Regions from separate parts of the Gordonia sesuvii genome, predicted to be linked through region 1. Evidence: predicted binding sites of a transcription regulator. Region 1 holds the regulator's gene; the other holds the start of a gene.
What was found. Region 1 encodes LexA, which represses DNA repair genes until DNA is damaged. Its sites were predicted from a motif close to CGAACANNTGTTCG; they were not measured.
Positions count from the first base shown of each region.

Region 2: VZC37_RS13575 (HNH endonuclease signature motif containing protein) is a predicted target of LexA. The motif match lies at 1,556-1,569, and genes of this name have one in related genera.

Region 1 is NZ_JAZDUF010000002.1:594,268-597,929, reverse strand. Features, by position in the region: gene ptsP (phosphoenolpyruvate--protein phosphotransferase) at 1-645, shown strand, start outside; gene lexA (transcriptional repressor LexA) at 661-1,428, opposite strand; gene VZC37_RS09435 (LysM peptidoglycan-binding domain-containing protein) at 1,716-2,357, shown strand; gene nrdR (transcriptional regulator NrdR) at 2,461-2,943, shown strand; gene hrpA (ATP-dependent RNA helicase HrpA) at 2,965-3,662, opposite strand, start outside.
Region 2 is NZ_JAZDUF010000003.1:605,598-609,259, forward strand. Features, by position in the region: gene VZC37_RS13565 (hypothetical protein) at 1-202, shown strand, start outside; gene rsgA (ribosome small subunit-dependent GTPase A) at 215-1,291, opposite strand; gene VZC37_RS13575 (HNH endonuclease signature motif containing protein) at 1,613-3,271, shown strand; gene VZC37_RS13580 (linear amide C-N hydrolase) at 3,352-3,662, shown strand, end outside.

The DNA of each region.
Region 1 (3,662 bases):
CAACTCGATGAGGCCAACCCGGCGCTCGGCGTCCGCGGTAATCGGATCGCCGGTGAGCATCCGGACATCCGGACGGCCCAGCTGGATGCGATCGCCGCGGCCGCGCAGGGCCGCGAGCCCATTCCGTGGGTCATGGCGCCGATGATCGCCTCCGCCGCGGAGGCCGCCGAGTTCGCCGCGCCCGTCCGGGAGCGCGGCCTGGTCGCCGGGGTGATGGTGGAGGTGCCCGCTGCGGCGATCCTCGCCGAAGCCATTCTCGCGGAAGTGGATTTCGTCTCGATCGGGACCAACGACCTCACGCAGTACACGATGGCGGCGGATCGCATGTCGGCGGAACTCGCGGCGCTGACCGACCCGTGGCAGCCGGCGGTTCTCGCGCTCATCGCGCGGGTGGCCCGAGCGGGCCAGGAGGTCGACAAGCCGGTCGGTGTGTGCGGCGAGGCGGCCGCCGATCCGCTACTCGCTTGTGTCCTCGTCGGACTCGGTGTGACGTCGCTGTCGTCGGCGCCCGCAGCGGCGGCGGCAGTCGGCGCACGATTGGCGCAGACCACCACGGACCAGTGCCGGGCCGCCGCCGACGCGGCGCTGGCCACATCGGACCCGGCGGCCGCGCGGGCGGCAGCGACCGCGGCCCTGGAGAGCTGACCGCCCGGAGCGACCTCAGACGCGGCGCATCACGGTGACGACCTTGCCGAGGATCGCGGCATCGTCGCCGGGGATGGGTTCGAAGAGTTCGTTGTGCGGCATGAGCCAGACGTGACCGTCCTTGCGCTTGAACGTCTTCACCGTCGCCTCGCCGTCGATCATCGCGGCGACGATGTCGCCGTTGTCGGCAACGCTCTGCTGTCGGACGACCACCCAGTCCCCGTCGCAGATCGCCGCGTCGATCATCGACTCGCCGACGACGCGTAGCAGGAACAGCGATCCCTCACCGACCAGTTCGCGGGGGAGGGGGAACACGTCTTCGACGGCCTCTTCGGCGAGGATGGGTCCGCCGGCCGCGATCCGTCCCAGCACCGGGACGAACGTCGGAGTGGGCAGATCATCGTTCTCGGCCGCAGCAGACGAGCCGCCCGGCGGGACGTGCTGGTCGCCGTCCTGGATGTTGACCGCGCGGGGGCGATTGGCATCGCGCTTGAGCAGACCCTTGCGTTCGAGGGTGCGCAGCTGGTGTGCGACCGACGACGTCGACGTGAGACCGACGGCGTCCCCGATCTCGCGGATGCTCGGCGGATAGCCGCGCTCGCGGACCGACGCCCGGATGTACTCCAGGACCCCACGCTGACGCGGGGTGAGGCTCGCTTCCGCGGCCGCGGGGTCGGCAACCGGGTCGGAATCCGACGTTCCGGTTGCCGTGTCGGGTCGATCGATCCCGCGGGCGGCGCCGCGCCGTCCTCCGGATCTGTTTCCACCGGCCCTGTCAGTCATCTGCGTAGTCCTTTCTGTCGAGTGCCCGGCGGTGCCGGGCACTGCGGTTCCGGACGCTTCGGGGCGAACTCCTCGATGCCACCGTTCGATGCCCCCGTTCGATGCCACTGTTCGATTGCACTGTTCGATCCCGCTGATCGAGACCCGGTTGCCGTTCTGTGTCCCGCTGTTTTCTGTGTGCTGCTGTCTTGTTCCTGTCGCCGACAGTAATCGAACATTCGACCTTGTTCAAACATGTGTTCGACGTGTGTCGAGACTTTGTCGGAGTGGCGTGTTAGGTTTCGAACATGCGTTCCATCGAACACGTGATCGATCACGATGTCGATCCCGGTGAGCCGGTGGGGCCCGATCCGTATCCGCACTCGATCAGGAGGACACGTTCGATGAGCACCGCGACGATCAGCACCCCGACCATCAGCACGACAGAACTGATTCAGTCCGCCCGGCCGTCCGGTCGGCAGTCCGTCGGGAACCCGCACCGTGCGGGCCGGGTCGGGGCGCCGGTGACCCGACCACCGCGTGGCGGTGCTCACGCGCCGGTTCGTCCGGCCGATCGGCGACCCGTCGGTCAGTCGGCGCGTCCAGGGGCGTATGTCTCCGGTACCCGTTGTGACGCACCGGTGGTCGACCGGAACGTCATCGCGCGCCGACGTGCCACCGCCGCCTCCGTCCTCGTCGGTGCCGCGCTCGCGCTGGTGGTGTGGGTCGTTGCGATCGTCGGGTCCGACTACGCGGCCTCGGTCGAGCCGGCCCCGGTGGGTACCGAGGTCGTGCATGTCCGGCAAGGCGATTCGCTGAGTTCGATCGCGGACCGGGTCGCCCCGGGTGTGCCGCGGGATGCGGTCATCGCGCAGATCGTCGAGCGCAACGATCTGCCGGGTTCGGGCCTGCGTGTGGGTCAGGCGTTGATCGCCCCCGCGTACCGCTGAGACCCGGACGGTATCCTCGATGGCACAGGGTCCGGCCGGGAACCGGCACGGCGCGGCGGGTGTCCGGTGCGCCGGTGTGTCCCGAGATGTGCGTGAGGACGACATGCGCTGCCCGTTTTGCAGGTACGAAGACACCAAGGTCATCGACTCGCGTGTCGCCGACGAGGGGCAGGCGATCCGACGGCGCCGGTCGTGCGCGAGCTGTGGTCGCCGATTCTCGACGGTCGAGAGCGCGGTGCTGTCGGTGGTGAAGCGCAACGGCGTCACCGAGCCGTTCAGTCGCGAGAAGGTGATGCGCGGTGTCCGACGTGCCTGTCAGGGCCGAGACGTCGCCGAGGATGCGCTCGCACAGCTAGCGCAGCAGGTCGAGGACGCGGTCCGGGCATCGGGATCTGCCGAGATCCCCAGCAACGAGGTGGGGCTCGCCATCCTCGGACCACTGCGGGACCTCGACGAGGTCGCCTATCTCCGTTTCGCGTCGGTGTACCGGTCGTTCGACTCGCTCGAGGATTTCCAGCGTGAGATCGATGATCTACAAGGCGATCTCACGCACCAGAAGACGTCGCGGGCCTCGGTGACCGAATAGTCACGAGACCGCCGGCGCGGCTCATCTGAACGCGTCCAGTGCCCGGATGGCGCGTTTCTCCGAGATCGGCCGTGCGGTGCCGAGGCGCTGTGCGAACAGTCCGACCCGCAACTCCTCGACCAGCCAGTGGGCGTGCTCGTCGAGCGCGGCCCGACGTCCGGGCGGAATCTGTGCGCCGCGCTGGTTCCAGTGCGCGACGACGCGGTCTACGGCGGCCAGGCCGTCCCGGTCGCGTGCAGCGGCGGCGGGGAGCTCGGTGAGACGTTCGATCGCCGCGTCCAGATACCGGGGAACATGAACCAGGTGATCACGGGAGGTGGCCGCGACGAAGCCGTCGAAGACGAGGTTCTCGAGCTGGTCGGCAACGTCATCGGCGGCAACGGATCCGCTCAGTCGATCGATCTGTGCCCGCAGGGGTGCCACGCGCCGGAGCGCATCGGTGGCGAGCACGAAGTAGTCAGGCGCCGCGTCGCTCACCGCAGGTCGCAATTCGTCGCGGAGACGATCGAAGTCGTCGGCGGACCGGATGCGTTCGAGACGATCGGTGGCGGCGACGTCGCGGATCGCGCGTCGGGTGCAGTCGGCGACCAGGTCGTCCGGACGCCGATACGGGCTCTGGCTCAGCGCGAGTCGGCCGGGCGCGTCGAGCGTTGCGGTGATCTTGCGCGACAAGCCGGGAAGTGCGTTGTCCAGGAGTACCCCCACCGCCTCGGCGTGCC
Region 2 (3,662 bases), on a different contig from region 1:
CCTGCCGGACCCGATCGTGCGCGCCACCCGCCTCGGCCGGCGCCTGTACGTGGAAGTCGACTTCCTTGTGCAACCCGGTGTTTGGCGGGTGGAGGACGAGGACCGGGTCCGGCGCTTCGTCGTCGACCGGCTGGAATCGTCCGACTACCAGCTGTGGGCGACCGTGGAACTCAGTACCGATCCGACGTTGATCGAGGATTGATCAGCGTCGGCGTCACATCTTGCGCGGATGGGACCGATTGATCGACTTACGCAGTCGACCCATCTCCTTCGCCGACCGCTTCGCCTCGGCACGCAGTCGGGCGTCGGTGCGGGCCGCCGCATGGGCGTTCTCCCGCTGCAGCCGGTGATAACTGTCGAGCCGTCGACGAGGCAGGTCGCCGTCCTCGATCGCGGCCAGCACGGCACAGCCCGGTTCGGTCTGGTGCGCGCAGTCGGTGAAGCGGCAGTGCTCTGCCAGATCGGTGATCTCGGCGAAGGTCTGATCGAGACCGTCGTCGACATCGTGCAGTCCCACGCCACGCAACCCGGGAGTATCCAGCAGGACGCCACCGCCCGGTAGCGGCACCAGCTCGCGCCACGCGGTGGTGTGGCGACCCTTGCCGTCCGTGTCGCGAACAGTGTTGATCGCCAACAGATCCGAGCCGAGCAGGCAATTGCCGAGACTGGACTTCCCCGCACCCGACCGGCCGAGCAGGACGACGGTGCCCGTGATCGCGGCCCGGACATCGTCGATGCCCTCGCCCGTCGTGGCGCTGGTGACCAGCACGTTGACGCCCGGCGCGATGTCGGCGACCTCGGTCGCCTTCTGATGGGCATCGGGACACTGGTCTGCCTTGGTCAGGATCACCAGCGGCATGCCGCCGCTCTCCCACGCGAGGGCGAGAAGCCGTTCGATGCGAGATTGTTTGAGCGGGTCGGCGAGGGAGACGACGATCGCCACGATGTCGACGTTGGCGGCCAGCAACTGCCCGACGGAGGTGCCCGACACCCGGGCGCGGGTGACGGCGCTTCGTCGATCGAGGATTGCCGTGATGGTCGCCGCGGACTGCGCGGTGGGCGGTTGCAGTGCCGCCCAGTCGCCTGTGCACAGCACGTGCTGATCTCCGGTCGAATCGGGCGGCACGGTGGCCCGGATGAGGCCAGCTGCGGTGACGACGTCGCACTGGCCTCGTTCGGCCCGGACGACCCGCCCGGGGACGAGGCCCTGTGCTGCGTGTTCCGCGAAGTCGTTGTCGCGCTGCTCGTCCCAGCCGTAGTCGGCGAGCGTCAAAGAATGTTCAGAAGACAATGTAGAGACCCTTGTTGTGATGGGCCTCGGATCCGTGAATGGATCAGATCGAGGCCCGGTGAATGAGGATGGACCGTGCACCGCGCACAGCGGTGCTCGTCGGCACGGTCATCGGCTCATCACTCCAAGGGTCGTCTGCTGACCAGTTGTCAGCGCGTGAGCGACGCTAGTACCTCCGCGTTCCTCGACGCAAGGGGTTTTCCGGCGGACATTTCGCACTCCCGAGAATTGCCCCTTGCGGACATTCCGGACATGGGTTACTCTCGAACATACGTTCGGACTGCAATCGGGGGGTGCAGCAGGATGTCGGACAATGCCCAGGTGAGTGAAGAGCACGTCACCGAGGTGGAAGCGCTGTATCAGCAGCTGCATGCCGTCCTCGATCAGATCCGTGCAGTCGACACCACACCGACGTCTGCCGACGCCATCATGAAGGTCGCCGAAGAACACGAGCGCGCCTACCGGAGGATGAGCGGCATCGGACATCGCCGCGTTCTGGACGTGTCGGATCGTGGCCTGGTCGGCGAGCTCGGGTATCGCGGACTGCTCGATCTGATGTTGCATCGGCTGCGGATACCCGATGCGCGTCGCCGCATGACACACATGCGCTTCGTGGCCGAGATGTATTCGCTGCAAGGCGAACTCATGGAACCGCGTTATGCGCATCTCGCCGATGCGATCGCCGATGGTGATGCCGCCCCGGCGCATGTCGACGTCGTCATCGAGACGATCCGCAAGATCCCGTCATCCGTCCCCGCCGACGTCCAGGATGCGGCCGAGGCGTTGATGGCCGACTTCGCGCGCACGCTCACCCCGAAACAACTCACTGCCGCGGGCGTCCACCTCCTCGAGCGCATCGACCCCGACGGGTCACTCGTCGACGACGCCGACCGCAAGAAACGCCGACAGATGAGCCTCGGCAATCAGGACTCGCAGTCGATGAGTGAACTCGATGCCGTCCTCAGCCCCAAGGCCCGAGCGATGCTCGAAGTGCTGTTCGCGGCGTGGGCCGCACCGGGCATGAACAACCCCGACGACGAGAACTCGCCCAGCGGAGTCGAATCCGACGCCGACATCGAGAAACTGAAGGAAGCTGCGAAGCGCGACAGGCGAACGCCCGCGCAATGCCGCCACGACGCGTTCGAGGCGATGTTGAAGGCGGTCCTCGACGGCGGCGCACTCGGCAAGAGCCACCGCGGTCTGCCGCCGCACCTGGTGGTGAAGATCGACGAGTCCGAGCTCCGCAAGCGCGCGGGCGTCGGCACCACCGCGACGGGTTCGCACCTGCCGATCAAGGACGTGCTCGAGATCGCCGCCGAGGCGCAGTGGCATCTGGCGGTCTTCAAAGACCATACGGCACAACCGCTTTACCTGGGAACTTCCAAGCGACTCGCCAGTCGTGCGCAGCGGCTGGCGCTCTTCGCGCAGCCCGGCGGCAGTGGGTGTTCCACGCCCGGTTGTTCGCAACCGATCGCGCATGCGGAGATCCACCATGCGGAGAAGGACTGGGCAAAGGGCGGTCGCACCAACATCGACGAGACCGCGCCGGCGTGCCCTCGACACAACCGCATGGTCGGGCCCAAGCCCGGGCAATGGACGACACGCATCATCCGGGAAGGTCCGGACGCGGGTCGCGCGGGGTGGTCACTGAATCCGGTGAGTGGTCCGCCACCACCGCCGCGGGTGAACCGCATCCACGAGGTCGGCGAACTCTTCGAGCACTACCTGCGCGGAGGGTCGATCAGTGAAGCGCCGCGCCCGCCGGAGACACCGTCACCGGCTCGGCCGACCACGCCGCCGGCCGGCGGGGTTCGCCCGCGCCGACGGCAGCGAAAGAAGCGCACGCTGGTGCGCCGCATCGGGCGGGACCCGCTGGTCCGTCCCCGTCGTGGGCGGCCGGAGCCGATCGTGCGTCAGCTCAGCGACGAATCCGTGCCAACTAGTCGCCGCCGGCCAGACCTCGTACAGGATCAGCAATAGAGTTCCGCGTGGCCCGGGCCAATCCCCGTGGCGTAACCCGAACAGCGACAGCTGACACGCGAAGAAGTGGTGATCGAGCAATGTGCACCCGAGTGATCTGGCCCGACGCCGACGGCGCCGTACTGGTCGGCCGCAACATGGACTTCCACAAGGATCTGATGACCAACCTGTGGACGCAGCCTCGTGGCATCACCCGCGACGACGGTGTGAAGGGCAAGCTGAGCTGGACGTCCAAGTACGGCAGCGTCATCGCGGCGGCGTTCGACATCATCTCGGTCGACGGCATCAACGAGGCGGGCCTCGCCGGACATGTCCTGTGGCTCGCCGAGTCGGACTACGGCACGCCCGATGACAGCCGCCCGGCATTGAGCCAGGCCGTGTGGTTGCAGTA